Regions from separate parts of the Janthinobacterium sp. HH102 genome, predicted to be linked through region 3. Evidence: predicted binding sites of a transcription regulator. Region 3 holds the regulator's gene; each other region holds the start of a gene.
What was found. The regulator NrdR, encoded in region 3, represses ribonucleotide reductase genes. The targets are predictions, from matches to a motif close to CACNANATNTNGTG.
Positions count from the first base shown of each region.

Region 1: the regulator NrdR is predicted to act here: its motif matches at 6,038-6,051, upstream of JAB4_RS26275 (ribonucleoside-diphosphate reductase subunit alpha).
Region 2: the regulator NrdR is predicted to act here: its motif matches at 5,809-5,822, upstream of JAB4_RS12275 (ribonucleoside triphosphate reductase).

Region 1 covers NZ_CP062062.1:5,764,809-5,772,121, forward strand. The annotation lists gene JAB4_RS26265 (hypothetical protein) at 1-715, shown strand, start outside; gene JAB4_RS26270 (ribonucleotide-diphosphate reductase subunit beta) at 1,552-2,703, opposite strand; gene JAB4_RS26275 (ribonucleoside-diphosphate reductase subunit alpha) at 2,822-5,773, opposite strand; gene ampD (1,6-anhydro-N-acetylmuramyl-L-alanine amidase AmpD) at 6,165-6,776, opposite strand; gene JAB4_RS26285 (sigma-54 dependent transcriptional regulator) at 6,754-7,313, opposite strand, start outside.
Region 2 covers NZ_CP062062.1:2,674,963-2,682,275, reverse strand. The annotation lists gene aspT (aspartate-alanine antiporter) at 1-927, opposite strand, end outside; gene JAB4_RS12305 (transporter substrate-binding domain-containing protein) at 1,198-2,067, opposite strand; gene JAB4_RS12300 (heavy-metal-associated domain-containing protein) at 2,316-2,579, shown strand; gene JAB4_RS12295 (SCP2 sterol-binding domain-containing protein) at 2,601-3,083, opposite strand; gene JAB4_RS12290 (U32 family peptidase) at 3,160-4,056, opposite strand; gene JAB4_RS12285 (peptidase U32 family protein) at 4,135-5,169, opposite strand; gene JAB4_RS12280 (hypothetical protein) at 5,334-5,750, shown strand; gene JAB4_RS12275 (ribonucleoside triphosphate reductase) at 5,869-7,313, shown strand, end outside.
Region 3 covers NZ_CP062062.1:2,146,574-2,153,886, forward strand. The annotation lists gene tolA (cell envelope integrity protein TolA) at 1-28, opposite strand, end outside; gene JAB4_RS09785 (ExbD/TolR family protein) at 77-517, opposite strand; gene tolQ (protein TolQ) at 533-1,222, opposite strand; gene ybgC (tol-pal system-associated acyl-CoA thioesterase) at 1,269-1,670, opposite strand; ZMP/ZTP riboswitch at 1,986-2,110, shown strand; gene glyA (serine hydroxymethyltransferase) at 2,222-3,469, shown strand; gene nrdR (transcriptional regulator NrdR) at 3,613-4,074, shown strand; gene pilV (type IV pilus modification protein PilV) at 4,312-4,896, shown strand; gene JAB4_RS09815 (PilW family protein) at 4,893-5,870, shown strand; gene JAB4_RS09820 (PilX N-terminal domain-containing pilus assembly protein) at 5,922-6,548, shown strand; gene JAB4_RS09825 (PilC/PilY family type IV pilus protein) at 6,545-7,313, shown strand, end outside.

The sequences.
Region 1 (7,313 bases), 2.7 Mb from region 3:
TTGGCTGCAGCTTTTGCTGCTGGCTTCGCTGCTACCTTGGCTGCTGGCTTGGCTGCCGCTTTTGCTGCTGGCTTGGCCGCTGGCTTCGCCGCAGCTTTTGCTGCTGGCTTGGCTGCTGCTTTGGCCGCTGGCTTGGCTGCCGCTTTGGCTGCTGGCTTCGCTGCTGCCTTGGCGACGACTTTTTTCGCTGCTGGCTTGGCTGCCGCTTTGGCGGCCGGTTTCGCTGCTGCCTTGGCTGCAGGTTTCGCTGCGGCTTTTTTCACTGCTGGCTTGGCTGCTGCCTTGGCCGCTGGCTTGGCTGCTGCCTTGGCTGCAGCTTTTGCTGCTGGCTTCGCTGCTGCCTTGGCGACGACTTTTTTCGCTGCTGGCTTGGCTGCTGCCTTGGCGGCCGGTTTCGCTGCCACCTTGGCTGCAGGTTTCGCTGCGGCTTTTTTCACTACTGGTTTGGCTGCTGCCTTGGCGGCCGGTTTTGCTGCGGCTTTTGCTGCTGGCTTGGCGGCCGGTTTGGCTGCGGCTTTTTTCGCGACAGGCTTGGCTGCCGGTTTCGCTGCGGCTTTCGCTGCTGGCTTGGCTGCCGGTTTTGCTGCTGCCTTGGCCGCAGGTTTCGCTGCGGCTTTCGCTACTGGCTTGGCAGCCACTTTTGCTGCAGGCTTGGCTGCGGCTTTGGCAGCCGGTTTTGCTGCTGGTTTCGCTGCGGCTTTGGCAGCTGGTTTAGCGGCAACCGTCTTCGCTGCGGCTGCCGGCTTCTTCGCGGCAGGAGCAGCCTTGGCGGCTGGTTTCTTTACTTCTGATTTCTTAGCGGCTGTTGCCATTTGTCTCTCCTTCATCTGAGATGAGAAATTTAAGCTACAAGATTTAAACCCGTCCGACCCACCACAGGGATAGGCCAGGCGAATTATTCATCGGCACAAACGGTCGTTTGCGCTAATGAATTCGGCACCAGCTGAACTGCTGCAACTCCTCACGTTTGCAGCACTTCAGCCATCGTCGGTGCCACCCTGCTTTATCTCGCAGCTGGTGGCAAAGTCTGAATTCGGTCATTCGTTTTCGATGCCGTGCGTTTTTTCGCTCCTCGCATCGCGCTCGCCACAACACCGATGCGTCAAATAAAAAACCGCCATGCCTGAAAAAATTCGGGCACGGCGGCAGACGAAAACGGTGTGGTTTTGTGCATATCCGTGTAAATCTGTATCCCTGTTTTGCGAGGTTTTTTCGCTACCGCGCTGGTTAAAAAACCCCGCATTCTAACGCTCGCATTTGCAATCTCATAAAGTACACGAAAACCTTGTCAATGCGCAACCGGCACGACACGTTTTCGCCCGCTTTTTTGCACGATACGCGTGCTATCGCACAATCGCGCGGCAAATGCCGCCGCCAGCGTCTCCGGAAATGCTTTTTCGGGTGTGCGATGCGGCCATGCGCGGCATCCGGAAATCCTGGCGCAGGCCTCGTCGCATGCACCGATGATGCGCGCATTTTTGCGCCGCCACGCACGCAAAAAAAAAAGCGCCGTCACGATGACGGCGCTTGTTGGCGTAGCCTGAAAAAGGATTACTCCCAGTTCAACGCACCACCCGTTTGATACTCGGTCACGCGGGTCTCGAAGAAGTTGCGTTCCTTCTTCATGTCGATCATTTCGCTCATCCACGGGAATGGATTTTCTTCCTGGGCGAACAGCGGCTCGATGCCGATCTGCTGCGCGCGGCGGTTGGCGATGAAGCGCAAATAGCCCTTGAACATCGGCGCGTTCAGACCCAGCACGCCGCGCGGCATGGTGTCTTCCGCGTACGCGTATTCCAGTTCCACGGCCTTCATGAACAGATCCTTGATCTCTTCGCGGAAGGCGGCCGTCCACAACTGCGGATTTTCCATCTTGATCGTGTTGATCAAGTCGATGCCGAAGTTACAGTGCATCGATTCGTCGCGCAGGATGTACTGGTACTGCTCGGCCGCGCCCATCATCTTGTTCTGGCGGCCCAGCGCCAGGATCTGCGTGAAGCCGACATAGAAGAACAGGCCTTCCATCAGGCAGGCAAACACGATCAGGGATTTCAGCAGCTTCTGGTCGTTTTCCACCGTGCCGGTGACGAAGGCCGGGTCGGTCAGGGTGTTGATGAACGGGATCAGGAATTCATCCTTGTCGCGGATCGACTTGACTTCGTTGTAGGCGTTGAAGATCTCGCCTTCGTCCAGGCCCAGCGATTCGACGATGTACTGGTAGGCGTGCGTGTGGATCGCTTCCTCGAACGCCTGGCGCAGCAGGTACTGGCGGCACTCGGGCGCCGTGATGTGGCGGTAGGTACCCAGCACGATGTTGTTGGCGGCCAGCGAGTCGGCCGTCACGAAGAAGCCCAGGTTGCGCTTGACCAGGCGGCGCTCGTCGTCCGTCAGGCCGTTCGGGTTTTTCCACAGCTCGATATCGCGCTGCATGTTCACTTCCTGCGGCATCCAGTGGTTGGCGCAGCCGGCCAGGTATTTGTCCCACGCCCACTTGTACTTGAACGGCACCAGCTGGTTGACGTCCGTCTTGCCGTTGATGATGCGCTTGTCGTCGGCATTCACGCGGCGCGCCACTTGCTCGGCGTTCGCTTCGGACGGCTCGGCGCCGGCCGGCAGGTTCAAATCGGTATTTCCCAACGGCGCTTGCTGCGCCGGACGCGGCACAGCTGCCGACGTGGTTTCATCATCCCAAGACAACGACATATTCTTCTTCCTTTCCATGCCGGCGAGCCGGCGATCCGCAACAGGCCCGTTGAATCGGACAATACGGACATTGACAACATTGAATCAGCCCGACCGTGCCGGGCTGACAACTAAAATCTTACTGGCAGGCTTCGCACTCTTCGAAACCGTCATCACCGGGACGCAGGTAGCAGGCTTCGCCATCGGCATCGTCCGCCGCCGCTGCCACTACCGGCGCCACGGCCACTGCTGCTGCCGCCACGACGGCTGCCTGGGCGCTCTGTGCGCTGGCCGACATGCCGCCATCGACTGCCACGGCGTTCAGCGCGCCCGTCTTGGAAGTCGATTTCTCCATGTGGGTGGCGGCGATGGTGCGCAGGTAGTAGGTGGTTTTCAGGCCACGCAGCCATGCCAGCTTGTAGGTCTCGTCCAGTTTCTTGCCCGAAGCGCCAGCCATGTAGATGTTCAGCGACTGGGCCTGGTCGATCCACTTCTGGCGACGCGAAGCCGCTTCCACCAGCCAGCTTGGCGACACTTCAAAGGCGGTGGCGTAGATGTCGCGCAGGTCTTGCGGGATGCGGTCGATCTTCACCAGCGAGCCGTCGAAGTACTTCAGGTCCGAGATCATGACTTCATCCCACAGGTCGCGCGCCTTCAGGTCGCGCACCAGGTAGCCGTTGATCTCGGTGAATTCGCCCGACAGGTTCGATTTCACGTACAGGTTCTGGAACGTCGGCTCGATACAGGCCGAGACGCCGATGATGTTCGAAATCGTCGCCGTCGGGGCGATCGCCACGCAGTTCGAGTTGCGCATGCCGAACTTGGCGATGCGCTCGCGCACCGGCGTCCAGTCCATGGCCGACGAGGAATCGACTTCCAGGTAACCGCCGCGCTCTTCGGCCAGCAATTTGACCGAGTCCTGTGGCAGGATGCCGCGGTCCCACAGCGAACCGGCGTACGATTCATAGCGGCCGCGCTCTTCGGCCAGTTCCGTCGACGCCAGGTAGGCGTAGTAGCAGACGGCTTCCATCGAGGTGTCGGCGAAGCTGACAGCCGCGTCCGAGGCGAACGGCACGCGCATCATGTGCAGGCAGTCCTGGAAGCCCATGATGCCCATGCCGACCGGACGGTGGCGCATGTTCGAGTTGCGCGCCTTGTCGACGGCGTAGTAGTTGATGTCGATGACGTTGTCGAGCATGCGCATGGCGGTGCGGATGGTCTTGGCCAGCTTGACGTGATCGAGCTTGCCTTCCTTCATGTGCGCCGGCATGTTCACGGAACCGAGGTTGCAGACGGCGATTTCGTCAGGGCCCGTGTTCAGCGTGATTTCCGTGCACAGGTTCGAGCTGTGGACGACGCCGACGTGCGACTGCGGGCTGCGGATGTTGCACGGATCCTTGAACGTGATCCATGGGTGGCCCGTTTCAAACAGCATCGACAGCATCTTGCGCCACAGGTCCAGCGCCGCGATCTTCTTGAAGACGCGGATTTCGCCGGCGGCGGCCTTGGCTTCGTAGCCCAGGTAAGCCTGTTCAAAAGCCTTGCCGACCTTGTCGTGCAAGTCAGGCGTGTCCGACGGCGAGAACAGGGTCCAATCGCCTTTTTCCATGACGCGCTTCATGAACATGTCGGGAATCCAGTTCGCCGTGTTCATGTCGTGCGTGCGGCGGCGGTCGTCGCCCGTGTTCTTGCGCAGGTCGAGGAATTCCTCGATGTCCATGTGCCAGGTTTCCAGGTAGGCGCAGACGGCGCCCTTGCGCTTGCCGCCCTGGTTGACTGCCACGGCCGTGTCGTTGACCACTTTCAGGAACGGCACCACGCCTTGCGACTTGCCGTTGGTGCCCTTGATGTGGGCGCCCAGGGCGCGCACTGGCGTCCAGTCGTTACCCAGGCCGCCGGCAAACTTGGCCAGCAGCGCGTTGTCCTTGATGGCGTCGTAGATGCCTTCCAGGTCATCGGAGACGGTGCTCAGGTAGCACGACGACAGCTGCGAGCGCAGGGTGCCCGAATTGAACAGGGTCGGGGTCGAACTCATGAAGTCGAACGAGGACAGCAGGCTGTAGAACTCGATGGCGCGCGCTTCGCGGTCCGCCTCGTTCAGCGCCAGGCCCATGGCCACGCGCATGTAGAACGCCTGCGGCATTTCGATGCGCACGTCCTGGATGTGCAGGAAGTAGCGGTCGTACAGGGTTTGCAGGCCGATGTAGCCGAATTGCAAGTCGCGGTCGGCGACGATGGCTTTGGCCAGGCGCTCCAGGTCGAAACTGGCGAGTACCGGGTTCAGCAGCTCGGCGGCGATGCCCTTGGCGATATATTGCGGGAAATACGTCAGATATTCGGCGGCGGCGGCCGCTTGCGGCACTTCCTTGCCGAACACTTCCTTGCGCACCGTGTGCAGCAGGATGCGGGCCGTGACCTGGCTGTAGGCCGGGTCTTTTTCCATCAGCGCGCGCGCCGCCAGGATGGCCGACTTGTGCAGCTCTTCGACGGGCACGCCGTCGTACAGGTTCTTCACCGTTTCAGCCAGGATGGCGTCGGCATCGACGTGCTTTTCCAGGCCGGCGCAGGCGGCGTTGATCAGGTCGCGCACTTCCTGCATGTCCAGCAGGCGGCGCACGCCGTTGTCGGTGACATTTAATTGTGGTGCGGAAACTTGTGCGGACGCGCCTTGCGCTTCCTTCTGCAGGCGGCGCTCTTCCATATGCTTGGCGCGGTACAGCACGTAGGCACGCGCCACGTCGTGCTCGCCCGAACGCATCAGCGACAGTTCCACCTGGTCTTGCACGTCTTCGATATGGAAGGTGCCGCCGCCCGGATGGCGACGCACCAGCGCGGCGACGACGCCGTCCGTCAGTTGCTCCACCAGTTCGCGGATGCGTGCCGAGGCGGCGCCCTGGCCGCCGTTAACGGCCAAAAACGCCTTAGTCATGGCGATGGCGATCTTCGAAGGCTCAAATGCCACCACCGCGCCGTTGCGGCGGATGATGCGATAGTCGCCCAGTGCCGCGCCCGTGCTCGCCACGCTGTTGGCCGCGCCTGGCGCTGGCGATACTGGCGTTGGATGGATGGAAATATCTTGTGGTGATTGCATTGAAGCTCCCGTTGTCAGCTAAAGTCAGCCTGCAGTTTTGCTGCCGCGTATGTTGTTGAATAGAACGCCCGATGGTCAGGGTTTCTTCAGGTGTTTGTTGCTAAATAGTAAATTTATAATGCATAAAACAGGTCAGTATCCATAGCGCCACACCGTACTGCCCGGCTGGCGCGAAACACGATCAAGGGTGATAAACCGCCAGTTCCAGTGCTTTATCAGCAATCCGGATAGCTTTGACAATAATTCTGAAAACGTCTGTGATGGCACTAGATATAGTCTTTACATCCAACTTCTGCACTAATTGTAGTGCCCATCGAAGGGCGATGCAATAGTTTTCCAGCATCCGCCGGCGTAATTTTTTGTATTTTCATATACGATTTCGGTTGACTTTTCAGGGCATGGATGGAAAGCCCAATCCCCGCGAAGTAAGCGCTAACGCAGCCTGCCCGCGCAGGGTTTCCAGCCAGCACTCTTGATAAAAATGCCAGTCAAAAAACGGCCCCGGATCCGTCTTCCTTCCCGGTGCGATATGCTCGTGGCCGCGCACATGGGACAGCCCGTGGCGCGCCACCAGCGCCGCCGTCAGCGCCGCCAGCACATGGTATTGCCGCCGCTGGAAAGGCACATCGTCCGCGCCCTCCATTTCGATACCGATGGAATAGCCATTGCACTGCGGGCGTCCTTCGAACACGGACGCGCCCGCATGCCAGGCACGTTGATCAGTAGAAACATATTGCAACAACGCACCATCGCGCCGCACAAAAAAGTGCGCCGACACCTGCAAGCCACGCAGGTCGGCGAAGGAAGGATCGGCATTATAATCTACCCGGCCCGTAAACAAGTCCGACACATGCGGCCCGCCAAAGCGGCCACCCGGCAAGCTGATGTTATGAATCACCAGCAAGTCGACTTGCGCACCGTCCGGACGCGCATCGCAGTACGGCGAGTCATAGCGCAGCGCGCCGTCGCACCAGCCGTCTTCATCTATCGTCCATCCGCTCATCAAGTAATGCTTCCTGTATCGTCAATTTCTGCATGCGGTAACGCAGCTGGCGCACGCTCAGGCCCAGCTGGCGCGCCGCCCGTGCGCGGTGATAACGCGCCTGGACCAGCGCCTGCATGATCATGTCGCGCTCGGCCTGACGCAAATACACGTCCAGCGGCAGGACCGAGCCCACGCCATATGCCGCCATGCCGGGCAGGCACAGTTGCCGTTCCGGCAAGTCCGGCAATGCCGGCGCCGCCCGCAACGGCATGCTGCCCGGCGCGGATGGCAAGGCCAGCCCGTCGAGCGCGATCACGCCGCCGTCGGCAAAGGCCAGTGCCCGCTCCAGCACGTTTTCCAGTTCGCGCACATTGCCGGGAAACGCATACCCGGCCAGGGCCGCCAGCACGGGCGGCGCCAAGCTCACGGCCCGGCGTGGCGACAGGCGCGCCAGGATCACCTCACATAATACCTGCAGATCGCCGCGCCGTTCGCGCAGCGGCGGCAGCGCCAGTTCGATCACATTGAGGCGGTAAAACAGATCCTGGCGAAAGG
Region 2 (7,313 bases), 530 kb from region 3:
GGCTTGCTGCAGCACCACTTCGACGGCGGAGACGGCCATGTTCAAGCCCGTCGTGTCGGCAAATTCCTCGCCCAGGATGGCTTCGGCCGCCACCAGTGCGGGACGGTGGCCGATCACCAGCACTTCGTCGTTATTGCGCAGCCGCAATGCCGGCTCCAGCGGCAAGACCTTGCCATGCCGGCGCACGCGCGTGATGCTGGCGCGGCCCGCAAAAATATGCTGCAAGGCATCGAGGCGGCGCCCCGCGCCCCGGCTGATGCGGTAAGCGCGGCCGACCATTTCCGGCGTCGCCTGCAAATCGTCGGCGCCCGCCTGCGCGCCGCCCATTTTTTCCCATAATTTGTCCGCTTCCTCGCGCAGATTGACGCGCAACAACAGCGGAAAAATCTGGCTGGTGACGATGACGATGGCGATCAGGCCGAAGATATACGTGATGGAATACGCGGTGACCACATTGGCTTGCAGCTCGGCGATGCGGGCCGCCGGCAGCGCCAGCTTCGAGATCGCGTCCGTGGCTGTGCCGACGACGGCCGATTCCGTCGCCGCGCCCGCCATCATGCCGGCTGCCGTGCCCTGGTCCAGGCCCAGGAAACGCGTGGCCAGCAGCACCAGCGCCAGCACCACCACCACTTCGATCAGGCACAGTATTCCCAGGCGCAAGCCCTTGGCATTGAGGTTGGCAAAGAACTGGGGACCGCCCGCGTAGCCGAGGGCAAAGATGAACAGCATGAAGAAAACGTTTTTCACGCTGGCGTCCAGGGTAATGCCAAGCTGGCCGATCAGCAGCGCGGCGATCAGGGTGCCGCACACGCCGCCGAGCTGGATCGGGCCGAAACGTATCTGCCCTACCGCGTAGCCCAGCGCCAGCGCCAGGAACAGGGCCAATTCCGGCACCTGGTGCAATACCGACGCGATCGAATCGAGCATGGGCAAACCTTCGAAAAGATAACGGATGGTTACAAGGGAGCACAGCGTTCGGTGGCTGGCGGCGGCTTGCCGTTGAACGGGCGCACGGGTCCGCACGACAGCCGCCATGGCGGCTATCGCTGGGAAAGTATTGCAAAGTGTTGCAAGATGGAATGATGTTCGGCGAAAATTTTATAAGTGTCAACAGGTGTTCTGTTGAACTCGCTTTGCGTTTCCTCAAACATCCTGCGCACGATTGAAGCAGTCATTTGACATAGCTCAACTAAACCATTAGTAATGATTTGGACGATACCAAAGTGCCTTGCGCGCCAGCGGCGTCTCCTCCGGCAGGTCCGGATTGACGAGCTCCAGCACGTAACGCCGGGACAGATTCAGGCCCTGCGCGAGACGGCCGAAATGGCGCTGGAACAGCTGCGCAAAGCTGCCATCGGCCAGCATGGTTTCCAGTCCCAGTTCAATGTGGCGCGCCAGTTCCGGCCGGTGCTTGCCGACAAAAAAGTACAGTGCGGCCGGGTAGCGGATGACCAGGTGGGTGTCTAGCGCCAGCGGCAATTGCGCGTGGCTGGCCAGCTCGCTTTGGGCCTCGATCACGGAGCGGGGAAAGTAGTCGATGCGCCCCGCCGCCAGCTGCTGGAACAGGCCTTCGTAGGTGCTCGAGGTATCGAGGCGCAAGCCGTTCGCCTGCAGGATGGCGCAGTCGGGCCAGTCGCGCATCTGGCCGGCAGACAGCCGCGCCAGAGCGGCGACGCTGCGCACGCCGCGCAGCAGCTGCGTCTGGCGGGCATGGATCAGGGCCACGCGCCAGCCGATCAGGCCGCGGTCGATCGGTATGCGCACCGGCAGCAATTGCGTTTCGCGCGCCCGGCTCGTCATGGCCCAGACGACATCGACGCTGCCTGACGCCATGGCGATTTCCTGCATGGCGCGCGTCTGCACCATGCGCAGTGCGGAGCGGCGCAAGGCATAGGCATGGCCCGACCGCGACAGCGCCATTTGCAGCAAGGCCGTCACATAACCTTGCTGCGGATCATCGAGCGCCTGGTGGCGCGGATACACGAGCTGCAGCGGCGGCGACGTGCCGGCGGCGGCAGCGCCCAACGGCCACAGGGCGGCAAGCTTGAGCAGGGGGCGGCGCTGCATGGCCCCTCCTTTCCAGCGCTTTCATCAGCGTTCTTATCAGAATGACAGTATCGCGCAGCGGGGCACGCTTGTCGACTGGATTATGGAAACTGTGTACAAAACAACAGCAATTCAGGCGGAAGTGGAGCGGTGCGAATTAATCCAGATCAATAAAACCGTAAATAGAAAATAAATCTTGCGTGCTGCTCTGGACGGCATGCGCGCCCCTCGCCTACGCTGTTTTTTTATCTGAAAAACAAGAGGACCACATGCAGACAGCACGCTTGAATATTATTGGAATGGATCACGAAGGCTGCGCCGACAGATTGACGGGCGCACTTGAGGCCGTCACAGGCGTCGCCACCGTCTGCGTCTCGCTGGCGCGCCACGGCGCCACGGTGCAATTCGACGAACGCCTGGCCACGCAGGAACGTTTGCTGACCGCCGTCAACGACGCCGGCTTCATGGGCGAGGCGTCCGATGAAGAACAATTGCCATCGTGCAGCGGCGCCTGCGGCCACTGCCGCCACTGAGCGCCGCCTCCCCTTTTCCGCTCAGCCTCCCCGCGCGCCCCGGTCGCGCAAATGCGCCAGCACGCGACGCGGTCCCAGCGACTGCAGGTCGAACGGCGGCAATTCGATGGCATCGAGCGTATTCTTGAACAGCAAGCCCAGCTCCGTATCGCCTTCCAGGCTCAAACGGCGGCTGAAGAACAGGGTGTCCGGATCTTCCTGGCGCCGCGCCAGCAGCATCAAGTCATGCACGCTGGCGGCGATGCACAGATCCGGCACGTCGACATAGCGCTCGGCCACGAACACCGTGCCCTGCCACTCAAAATCGAAGGCGATACCGGCGTCCAGCAAGCGCAAGCGCAGGCTGCGCCCCTCCAGGCTGCAGCGCACGTCGTCGGGCAATTGCGGCGCCAGCAGGCGGTTCAAGCCTTGCACGAACAGCCAGGAGGCGGGATACGGCGGCAGCTTGGACAGCAATTCGGCCAGCGGTTCGGGCAGCCGGTACGACACGGCGGGCTTGCTCATGGCAGGCTTGGCCGGGACCGGGACCGGGACGGGCAATCTTTCCAGTTGATCTTGCATGTTCTTCCTTTCGATGCGTTCAATGGGCGGCGTGCTGTTCCATGCCGGGCTGGCCGTGCCAATAGCCGTCGCAGGCGCCGGCCGGCTGGCAGGCCGCCAGCTGGGCCTGGGCGCCGATGCCGCTGACCTGCCCCCGGCGGGCGCGGTCGAAGATGGCGATCACCTGTTCCGTATGCATGGCTTGCGGACTGATGCGCGCCACCGACACGCCCATGTCGCGCATGGCGTCGAGTTCGCGCACCAGGTTGTAGACGAGCGCCGACTGCGTCTGCGTGCCATTGAGTACGAGGAAGGGCACTTCGTCGCGCGTGCGCAGCAGCAGGCCGTCCGGCTCTTCCAGGCAGCTGTAGCCGCAGTCGTCCTTCGGCAGGTTGCGGTTGCGCGCCGTGAAGCAGCGCGCGGAAAACGCCAGCGGCATGCGTCCGTAGGCAAACACTTCCGTCTCCAGCCCTTCCGGTTTCTGGCGCTGCATCTCGGCCAGCGCCGTCTGTCCCATTTCCAGCGGCATCACCCAGCGCCGCGCACCGAGGCGCGCCATCAGTTGCAGGCTGGGGCCATTGAACAGGTTCAAATGGGGGCCGGCGACGAAGGATGCGCCCTTTTCCATGCAATGCACGGCGCCCATGTCGTTGGCCTCGACGCCGTAGCGCCCATTGCCCGTGATGCGGCGCAGGGTGGCCAGTTCGGCGCCCGCCTCGATCAGCGCCTGCGTCGACAGCACCACTTCCTTGCCGGCGGCGGCCAGCATGTCGGCGATATCGAGCCAGTCGGCCAGGCGCAGCTCATGCCGGCGCGAGCAGACGGTTTCGCCCAGGTACACGATATCGACGGCGGTGCCGGCGATCTGCTGGTAAAACTCGAAGACGGTGGCGCGCGGCCAGTAGTACAGCAAGGGACCCAAAGAGAGTTTTAGCATGCCTTTTCCAATATTTTTTTAAGTGACAAAACCGTAGCGAGCGGCTCGCGGCGGGGCCGAGAAGCGCAGCAGGTTTTGCTATTTCCAGGAGCGGTGATACGCGCCCAAGGTGTGCTGCTGGCCTTCGGCCAGCTTGTCCATGGCCGCCATCCAGCCCGGCTTGACGGCGTAGCGCGCATTGCCTTCGCGGCAGGCGTCGATCGCTTCGCGCCACACGCGCGTCACCTGCGCCACATACGCGGGGCTGCGCTGGCGCCCTTCGATCTTCACGGCGCGCACGCCCATGGCGATCAGCTGCGGCAGCAGCGCCAGCGTGTTCAGGCTGGCCGGCTCCTCGATGGCGTAATACTCTTCGTCGTTGACTTCGAAACGCCCCTTGCACAGGGTCGGATAGCTGGCGTTTTCGCCCGGTGCGTAGCGGTCGATCAGCACGCCGTTCAGGCGCGATTCGAGGCCGTTCGGCGTTTCCAGCCAGCGCACGGATTTCGCCGGCGAGCACACGCCGTGCGTGTTCGGCGCCTCGCCCGTCGCATACGACGACAGCGCGCAGCGCCCTTCGACCATCACGCACAGGCTGCCGAAGCCGAAGACCTCGATCTCGACGTCCGTCTTGGCGATCAGTTGCTCGACCTGCGCCATCGACAGCACGCGCGGCAGCACGGCGCGGGCGATGCCGAAGTGTTCCTGGTAAAAATTGATCGCTTCGTAGTTGGTGGCCGAGCCTTGCACGGACAGGTGCAGGCGCAGCTGCGGGTGATGCTCGCTTGCATACGCCATCAAGCCCGGATCGGCGACGATCATGGCGTCGATGCCGGCTTGCGCGGCGCGGTCGATGGCGCTGCGCCACACGGCCCAGTTGTGCGGCTGCGGATAGGTATTCAGCGCCAGCAGCACCTTGCGTCCATATTGGTGGGCGTAGCGCACGCCCTCGGCGATGGCCTTTTCGTCGAAATTGAGGCCGGCGAAATTGCGTGCATTGGTGGCATCGCGAAAACCCAGGTACACGGTGTCGGCGCCATTGTCGACGGCCGCTTTCAAGGCGGGCAGGCTGCCGGCGGGGCAGACCAGTTCCAGCGGTCCGGCCACGCGGGTGGCGGTAGTTGATTCAAGCATCATGATATTCACAGTCCTGTATCGGCTCAGGGTGCAGACTATAGCCCCGCCCATACCGCCCAGTCCTTGACACAGGTGAAGGAATGCATGCATGGCTGGCGCGCGTTCAACTTGCTTGACCTGGCTGTAAAATGCCCCACTTTTTCCCTATCCGATTGCCCGCCATGACCCGCAAACCGCTGCTGATTTTCCTGCTCACCCTGTTCCTCACCGCGCTGCAGGTGCAGTGGGCCGGCCCGCCCGATGGCTATGATGCAGGGACCCTCTCCGTGCTGTCGCCGGAAGTGCTGGGCGCGTATCCGGGCGTGCTGCTGCTGTTCCTGCTGGCCGTGTTCGCGCGCCGCAAGATGCCGCTGCTGCGTCAGGCCGCCATCTGCACGGGCCTGCTGGCCGTCTACTGGCTGCTGGCGAACTACGTCACCTTCGACGCGCGCGTGGCCAGCTGGAGCACCTACACGCCGCTGGAAATATGGACGCACGTGCTGCCCGCCTCCGTCGCCAGCGTGGCCGCCTGCGGCGCCGCGTTCTTTTGCGCGAGCTGGCTGATCCTGCGCGAAACGCGCTGGAACAAAAGCGGCTGACGTGGATTTTTCACCTGCATCAAGGATTCGTCACGCAACTGCACGCGCCCTTTGACGCCACTATATTTAGTGATTAATCTCCATAAAAACACCGCATGTTGTGTTTATTGGAGGTTTCATGACGACAAATGCAGTTTCCCCCACACGCGGCCAGGTCGATGTCGCCGCGTCCATCAATGAATACCTGGACCGGCGCGACTGGCGTGTCAACGCCAACGCCAACCAGGGTTACTCGCTGGGCGGCCTGATACTCAATGTATCGGGCAAGGTCATCGCCAATTACTGGCTGGACCAGGTGTATCCGCCGGAAGTGGGCGCGGCGCACCGCGAAGCGGCCCTGCACATCCACGACCTCGACATGCTGGCCGGCTATTGCGCCGGCTGGTCGCTGCGCACCCTGCTGCATGAAGGCTTGAACGGCGTGCCGGGCAAGATCGAATCGGGCCCGCCCAAGCACATGTCGAGCGCCATCGGCCAGATCGTCAATTTTCTCGGCACCCTGCAAAACGAGTGGGCCGGCGCGCAGGCGTTCAGCTCCTTCGATACCTATATGGCGCCCTACATCCGCAAGGACAGCCTGCGCTATGAAGACGTGCGCCAGTACATGCAGGAGCTGATCTTCAACCTCAACGTGCCATCGCGCTGGGGCACGCAGACGCCGTTCACCAACCTCACTTTCGACTGGGTCTGCCCGGACGACCTGCGCGAGCAGATTCCCGTCATCGCCGGCCGGGAAATGGACTTCAGCTATGGCGAGCTGCAGGCGGAGATGGACATGATCAACCGCGCCTACATCGAGATCATGATGGCGGGCGACGCCAAGGGCAGGGTCTTCACCTTCCCCATCCCCACCTATAACATCACCGAGGATTTCGACTGGCATAGCGAAAACGCGGAACGCCTGTTCGAAATGACGGCCCGCTACGGCCTGCCCTACTTCCAGAACTTCATCAATTCGGAACTCAAGCCGAACATGATCCGCTCCATGTGCTGCCGCTTGCAGCTGGACTTGCGCGAACTGCTGAAAAGGGGCAATGGCCTGTTCGGTTCCGCCGAGCAGACGGGCTCCCTGGGCGTGGTGACGATCAACTGCGCGCGCCTGGGCCACCTGTGGCGCGGCGACGAAGCGGCCTTGATGGCGGACCTGGACCGCCTGCTGGAACTGGGCAAGACCAGCCTGGAAATCAAGCGCCGCACCATCGAGGAACTGATGCAGCAAGGCCTGTTCCCCTACACGAAACGCTACCTGGGCACCCTGCGCAACCACTTTTCCACCCTGGGCGTGAACGGCATCAACGAGATGATCCGCAATTTCAGCGGCGACGCCCATGACATCACGTCCGCCGAGGGCCATGCGCTGGCGATCCGCCTGCTCGACCACGTGCGCGCCCGCATGGTGGCCTTCCAGGAAGAGACGGGCCATATGTACAACCTGGAAGCGACGCCGGCCGAAGGCACGACGTACCGCTTCGCCCGCGAAGACCGCAAGCGCTATCCCGCCATCCTGCAGGCCGGCACCGTCGACAATCCGTATTACACGAACTCGTCGCAGCTGCCCGTCGG
Region 3 (7,313 bases):
GTACATGGTCGATTTGTTTGTTCTGCAAAGTCTAGTCTATCTAAAAACGGTCAAGTCTGGAAACAGGATGCTGCGCTTACTTGGTGGCCAGGCCGACACGGGTAATGCCCATCTTTTTCGCTTCCGAAATGAGCTGGATCACATCGTCGTACTTGCTTTCCTTGTCGCCCGCGATCATCACGGGATAGTCGGGATTGCTTTCATGCAAACCGCGCAGCTTGCGCAGCAGCGCGTCGCGGTTCGGTTCCGTTTCCGGCGACAGCTGTTCCTTGCCGATGACGCCGATCGACAGCGAACCATTCGGTTTCAGCACGATCTGAATATAGTCATCGGGCGGTTTCGCCGACTTTTCCGCGTTGGGCAGGTTCACCACGCTGGGATTGTTCGACGACGGCATCACCATGAAAATGATCAGCAGCACCAGCATCACGTCGATGTACGGCACGACGTTGATCTCGGACTTGAACTTGCGGCCGCGGCCGCCGCGCATGCCGCCGCTATTGAATGAGGAACCCATGGACGCTGCTCCCTCTTAGCGCGACTGGCGCTGCAAGATGTTGGAGAATTCCTCGACGAAGCTCTCGAAGCGGATCGCCAGGCGGTCGATGTCATGCGAAAAACGGTTGTAGGCGACGACGGCGGGAATGGCCGCGAACAGGCCGATGGCCGTGGCGATCAGCGCTTCGGCAATGCCGGGCGCGACGGCGGCCAGGGTTGCTTGCTGCACGTTGGCCAGGCCGCGGAAGGCGTTCATGATGCCCCAGACGGTACCGAGCAGGCCGATGTACGGCGAGACGGAGCCGACGGACGCGAGGAAGGCCAGGTGCGATTCGAGCACGTCCATTTCACGCTGGAAGGCGGCGCGCATGGCGCGGCGTGCGCCGTCGAGCACGGCGCCCACGTCCAGCGCTTCGCGCGAACCGTAGGAAGCCTTGCCCTTGATGAATTCGCCCATGCCGGCGTCGAAGATACGGGCCAGCGCGCCGCTCTGGTCGCGGTTGCCGCTGGCGTTCTGGTGCAGCGCATGCAGGTTGCCGCCGGCCCAGAAGCTGCGTTCGAATTCGATGGTTTGCTTGCGCGCCTGGCGCACGGCAAACATCTTGCGGAAAATGTAGGTCCAGCTGGTCAGGGAAATCAGCAGCAGCAGGGCCATGATCAGTTGCACGATCAGGTGGGCATTGGTGATGAGCGCGAGGAAAGAAAGATCTTGTGTAACGTTCATTGGCAGGCAGTCTGTTGGGTGAATTATCCGGGGGTGGCGGTAGGGCTCAGGTGGCGCGCATGCGGGCCGCGACTGCATCAGGCACGGCGCGCGGGCGCATGCTTGAGTCGACGCAGCCGATCTTGACGCGGGCCGTGTTGAGCAGGCGGTCGCCGCACCAGGCTTGTTGCAGGAAAACGATGGAGGCGCGCCCCATTTTTTCTATACTTAAGGTTAATCTTACCGTGTCATCGAGCCTGGCTGGCGCATGATAGTCGGCGTTGACGCTTTTGACAACGAACATCGCGTCATGCTGTTCCAGCAATTCCTGCTGGCCCACGTCGATGGCGCGCAGCCATTCCGTGCGTGCGCGCTCGAAGAATTTGAGGTAGTTAGCGTAATAGACGATGCCGCCGGCGTCGGTGTCTTCATAGTAGACACGTACGTTCCAGGTAAAGACTGAAGGCATGTTTATTGCGCCAGTAGTGAGATTGAGCAACATTTTACGCGATTTTTCTTCTTGTGACTGTGGGCGCTTGCTGGAAAGCCATGCAAAAGCTGCATATAAGTTGCACCGCAGCATTGTAAATCCGGGGCGGGCAATGGCAAGCTTCGTAACATACGCTTACATGCCATGGCCAGGTTTAAGTCCAGCTTAAGAGCGGCAGCCATGCCCCGGGGCGGCCCGCGGCCCTGTCCGGGCTGCGGCGGCGCGCGGCGATTATAGCCGCACGGTTGCATTCCTTGCTCAATTTGGGCACTTAACTTACAATTTGACTTCCATTACGTCTCACGTGACTGGCGAAAAGTCGGGCGATCTCCCTGAGTGGCGATCGGCAAACCGGCGAAAGGTGGGCACCCACCGGGAAACGTGAGATTTTTCATCAGCCGTTCGCCTGGGTAGCCACTATGGAAAAGCACGAAGAGGCTGCCCGTCCAATGTTGTTATTCACTTAACGCCGGCTCCCCTCATTCGATCCAACCTGCCAGTACAAGCACCCTCATACTTGGAGTTTTTACATGTTTGCAAAAGATCACACCCTCGCCAACGTCGATCCTGAATTGTTCGCCGTCATTCAAAAAGAAAACACGCGCCAGCACGATCATATCGAACTGATCGCGTCGGAGAACTACACGTCGCCAGCCGTAATGGAAGCGCAAGGCTCGCAGCTGACGAACAAGTACGCCGAAGGCTACCCGGGCAAGCGCTACTACGGCGGCTGCGAATACGTCGACGTGGCCGAGCAACTGGCCATCGACCGCGTCAAGAAACTGTTCGGCGCCGAATGCGCGAACGTGCAGCCGAATTCCGGCTCGCAGGCGAACCAGGGCGTGTTCTTCGCCATGCTGAAACCAGGCGACCTGATCATGGGCATGTCGCTGGCCGAAGGCGGTCACCTGACCCACGGCATGCCGCTGAACATGTCCGGCAAATGGTTTGACGTCGTGTCGTATGGCTTGACGGCGGAAGAAGACATCGACTACGAGGCGATGGAGCGCCTGGCCCGCGAACGCAAGCCAAAACTGATCATCGCCGGCGCGTCCGCGTTCTCGAAAAAGATCGACTTCGAACGCTTCGGCAAGATCGCCAAGGAAGTGGGCGCCTACTTCATGGTCGACATGGCCCACTACGCGGGCCTGATCGCCGCCGGCCTGTACCCGAATCCGGTGCCGTTCGCCGACTTCGTCACCTCGACCACGCACAAATCGCTGCGCGGTCCGCGCGGCGGCATCATCCTGATGAAGGCCGAGCACGAAAAAGCCATCAACTCGGCCATCTTCCCTGGTATCCAGGGCGGCCCGCTGATGCACGTGATCGCCGGCAAGGCCGTTGCCTTCAAGGAAGCGCTGAGCCCTGAATTCGTCGAATACCAGAAGCAAGTGATCAAGAACGCCGACGTGCTGGCGAAAACCCTGATCAAGCGCGGCCTGCGCATCGTGTCCGGCGGCACCGAATCGCACGTCATGCTGGTCGACCTGCGCGCCAAGAACCTGACGGGCAAGGAAGCCGAAGCCATCCTCGGTTCCGCGCACATCACCTGCAACAAGAACGGCATCCCGAACGACCCGCAAAAACCCTTCGTCACCTCGGGCATCCGCCTGGGCAGCCCGGCAATGACGACGCGCGGTTTCAAGGAAGCGCAAGCGGAAGAAGTGGGCAACCTGATCGCCGACGTGCTGGACAACCCGCATGACGCCGCCACCATCGAGCGCGTCAAAGCGGCCGTGAAAGTGCTGGCCGACGCGCACCCTGTGTACGCCTCATAATTATTTGTCCAGAATGTGTCATACGGAGTAAGATTCCGTATGACACATTCCTTCGTGCCCAAGGGCGCCCGGAGTGATTCGGGCGCCCTTTGTACAAGGGCGGCGATTTCCCGTAATTATTACTATAAAGTTGTAACCAGCCCATGAAATGTCCATTTTGCCAGCACGGCGACACCCAGGTTCTCGATACGCGCGTATCGGAGGAAGGGGATGCCATTCGGCGCCGCCGCCGCTGCGGCAAATGCGACAAGCGGTTTACCACGTACGAGCGCATTGAACTTATCATGCCGGCCGTCGTCAAAAAGAATGGCAGCCGGACGGAGTTCGCTGCGGATAAGTTGCGCGGCAGTTTGATGCTGGCCTTGCGCAAGCGTCCCGTCGCGGCCGCCTCGGTGGATACGGCCATCGCGTCCATCCAGGAAAAACTGCTGACCAGCGGCTTGCGCGAAGTCGATTCCGGCTATATCGGTGAACTCGTCATGCAGGAACTCAAGCGCCTCGACAAGATCGCCTACATCCGCTTCGCTTCCGTCTACAAGAATTTCGAAGACCTGGCCGAGTTCCAGGATGCGATCGCCGAAGTGGGGCAGGCGCGCAAGCCCTGACGCCTGCTCGAAGCCTCTCGTTCGACGACGGGGCTGCTCATGTGCCCCGTTTTGCGCCCCGTGTTCACCATGCCAGCGTTCGCCTGGCAAGCGGCCTGATCAATAACTACACCGTTCTTCTCCCTTTATCGCTGCGCTGTTTGCGCTAGCGCAGATCCTGGTTTTTGCGCGCGCCTATCGTGTAGCTGGGCCGCCTGTTCTTGCGACTCTTTCTGCGGAAGGGAGCAAGGCATGCACATGAGCGGTCGCACTATGTTTCCAGCGGGTGGCAGCAGCCTCGTCGAGGTGCTCGTGTCGCTGCTGCTGTTGGCGCTGGGCCTGCTCGGTGCCAGCATTTTGCAACTGCACTCCCTGCGCGCGCGCCATGAGTCGGCGCTGTTGTCGGCGGGCGCGCAGCTGGCGGCCGGCATGGCCGAGCGCATGCGCGCAAACGGCGTGCTCATGAATGGACCCGATGCGGGCAATCCCTACTTGAACGTGGCCTACGCGGCGGCGGACGACGCCGAAGCAGGCGGCACTGCGCCGGACTGCTTTGGCGCTAGCGCCTGCAGCGCGGCCGAACTGGCGCAATTCGACATCGCTGAATGGAAGCAATCGTTGCATGCGGCCTTGCCCGGCGCGCGCCTGCATATCTGCCGCGATGCCTCTGTTTGGGATGCCGCCGCGCAAGGCTTGCACTGGGCGTGCAGCGGCGGCAAGGGCGCGCCCATCGTCATCAAGCTGGGCTGGCGCGGCCGCTTGCCCGATGGCTCGCCCGCCGTGAATGCGGCAGGCGAGTCGCTGCCCAGGCTGGTATTCCAGCTGGGCGGAGGCGGCGCATGAACGGCGTGCATGCCGCGTGGCGCTGGCGGCGCGGCATGAGCCTCGTCGAATTGCTGGTGGCGCTGTCGCTGGGCGCGCTGCTGATGCTGGCCGCCAGTAGCGTGCTGGTGGCGGCCAGCGGCAGCTATGGCGACCAGTCCGCCAGCGCGCGGCTGGACGATAACGGCCGCTATGCGCTCGACACCATCGCCCGCGCCGTGCGCCAGACGGCGTATGTAAACTGGGATAGCAGCGCCGCGCCCGTCGCCCATGCCGATGACGACAGCGCCAATGTCGCCGGGCTCGACGCGCGCAGCCTGGGCAAGAACAGCGAAGGTATCAGCGGCGCCTTGCCCGATGTCCTGCATGGCAGCGACGTGCTGGCCTTGCGCTATTACGGTGCCGGCAAGGAGGAGGGGGGCGACGGGTCCGTGCTCAATTGCGCCGGCTTTGGCGTGGGTGCCGCGCAAACGGAGGCGCAGCGGGGCTGGAGCATTTTCTATGTGGCGCAGGGCGCCGATGGCGAAGGCGAGCTGCGCTGCAAATACCGTGGCGCGAACGGCTGGGGCGCGGATGCCGTCATTCGCGGCGTCGACGGTTTCCAGGTGCTGTATGGCCTCGACACGGATACGCCGCCCGACGGCGTGGCGAACCGCTATGTCAACGCCAGTGCGCTCGACGCCTACGATGCGGCGCTGGTGCTGGTGGGCGCCGATGCGGCCGCGCGCCAGCGCGATTTGCGCCGCCGCACGCATTGGAAGCGCGTGGCCAGCGTGCGCGTGGCCTTGCTGCTCCATGGCGAGGCGGAGCAGGCGGACAAGATGGCGGAACTGGGGCCGGCGCAGTTCGACCTGTTCGGCAAGGCATATGCCGAGGCGCACGGCGCCGGCGACACGGGCGTGCGCATCGCGCGCGCGTCCTTGCCCGCCGCGACGCGCTCCCGGCTGCGGCAACTGCTGCAGACGAGCATCATGCTGCGCAACGGGCCGGCCTAGGCGGGCGGCACGATGGCTGGCGCGGGCGTCCGCTGCTGCCTACCTCGTTGTGTGCCTTGTTCACCTTGCGCGCGCCACAGTGGCGCCACCCTCGTGTATGTGCTGTGCCTGTTGGTGATCATCTTGCTGCTGGGCATATCGGCGGCGCAGATGGCCTTGCAGGGCGAAAAGGCGGCACGCGGCGAGCGCGACCGGCAGATCGCGTTTCAGGCGGCGGAGGAAGCATTGATGGATGCGCAGAACGATATCGAAGGCTTGCCCGGCGCGCCGGGGCGTAGCAGCCTCTTTGCACCAGGCAGTGCGGCCGGGTTCGCGGACGGCTGCGGCGAGGCAGGCGCACTGGGCCTGTGCCTGCCCGCAGCCCCGGAGGCGCCGGCGCTCTGGCTGAGCATGGACCTCGACGGTCCTGAAGGCAGCAGCCACACCGTGCCGTATGGCCAGTTTACGGGCGCCGTCATGCACACGGGGCAGGGTTTCCTGCCGTCGCGCCGGCCCCGTTACCTGATCGAATTGCTGGCGTTTCACCCGCCCGGCGCGCAGGCGGCGGCAGTGGCCGGCGGCCTGGCCACGGAAAGTTATGTGTACCGCATCACGGCCATCGGTTTTGGCGCGCAGGAAAGCACGCAAGTCGTGTTGCAAAGTTATTACCGCAAGCAGGCGGCGGGAGCGGGACCATGAGGGCTTGGTCGTTTGCTTTGCCATCGGCTTGGTGGTCCGCATGGCTGCTGCTGATCAGCCTGGTTTGCCTGGTTTGCGGTGTCGCTGTTGCGGCCGCACCTCCCGTGGCGCTGGCGCGGGCCGACGCGGGTTTGCACGGCGCCAGAGTGCCGCCGAACCTGCTGCTCAATCTGTCGCTCACGCATGCGGCGGCCGCCGCCGCGCATGGCGGCGAGTATGCGCCGCAGCGCGAGTACCTCGGTTACTTCCATGCGCGCATGTGCTACAGCTATCCGTACCGCAGCAAGGACGGCGTCATGCTGCCGGACTTGCGCGTAGCGACCGCTTACTTCTCCGTACTGAAACCGGCGGATGCGCTGCACGGCTGCGGCGGCGATAGTTTTAGCGGCAACTTTCTGAACTGGGCCAGCGCCAGCATGCTCGACATCGTCCGCTATGCCCTGACGGGCGGCGACCGCGTCATCGACGAAGTGCGCAAGACGGTGCTGCAGCGCGCCTGGCTGCCCGATGCCGACGGTCCCGTCGATTTCTATGCCCACCCCGTTTTTTTCCCGCGCAAGGTCTTGCACACCGGCGTGGCGGCGGCGACGCCGTTTGCGCTGGCGCAACTGGCCATCGTTTCCTGCCGTAATCGCCTGCTGTTCGGCGACGCCAGCGTGCCTCCGGGCGGCAGTTGCGACGCGCCCGGCATCGCCGCCACGCACGGCGTGTTCCTCGCGCGCGTGCGCGTCTGCGACGCCGATGAGGGGCCGCTGCGCGACGACC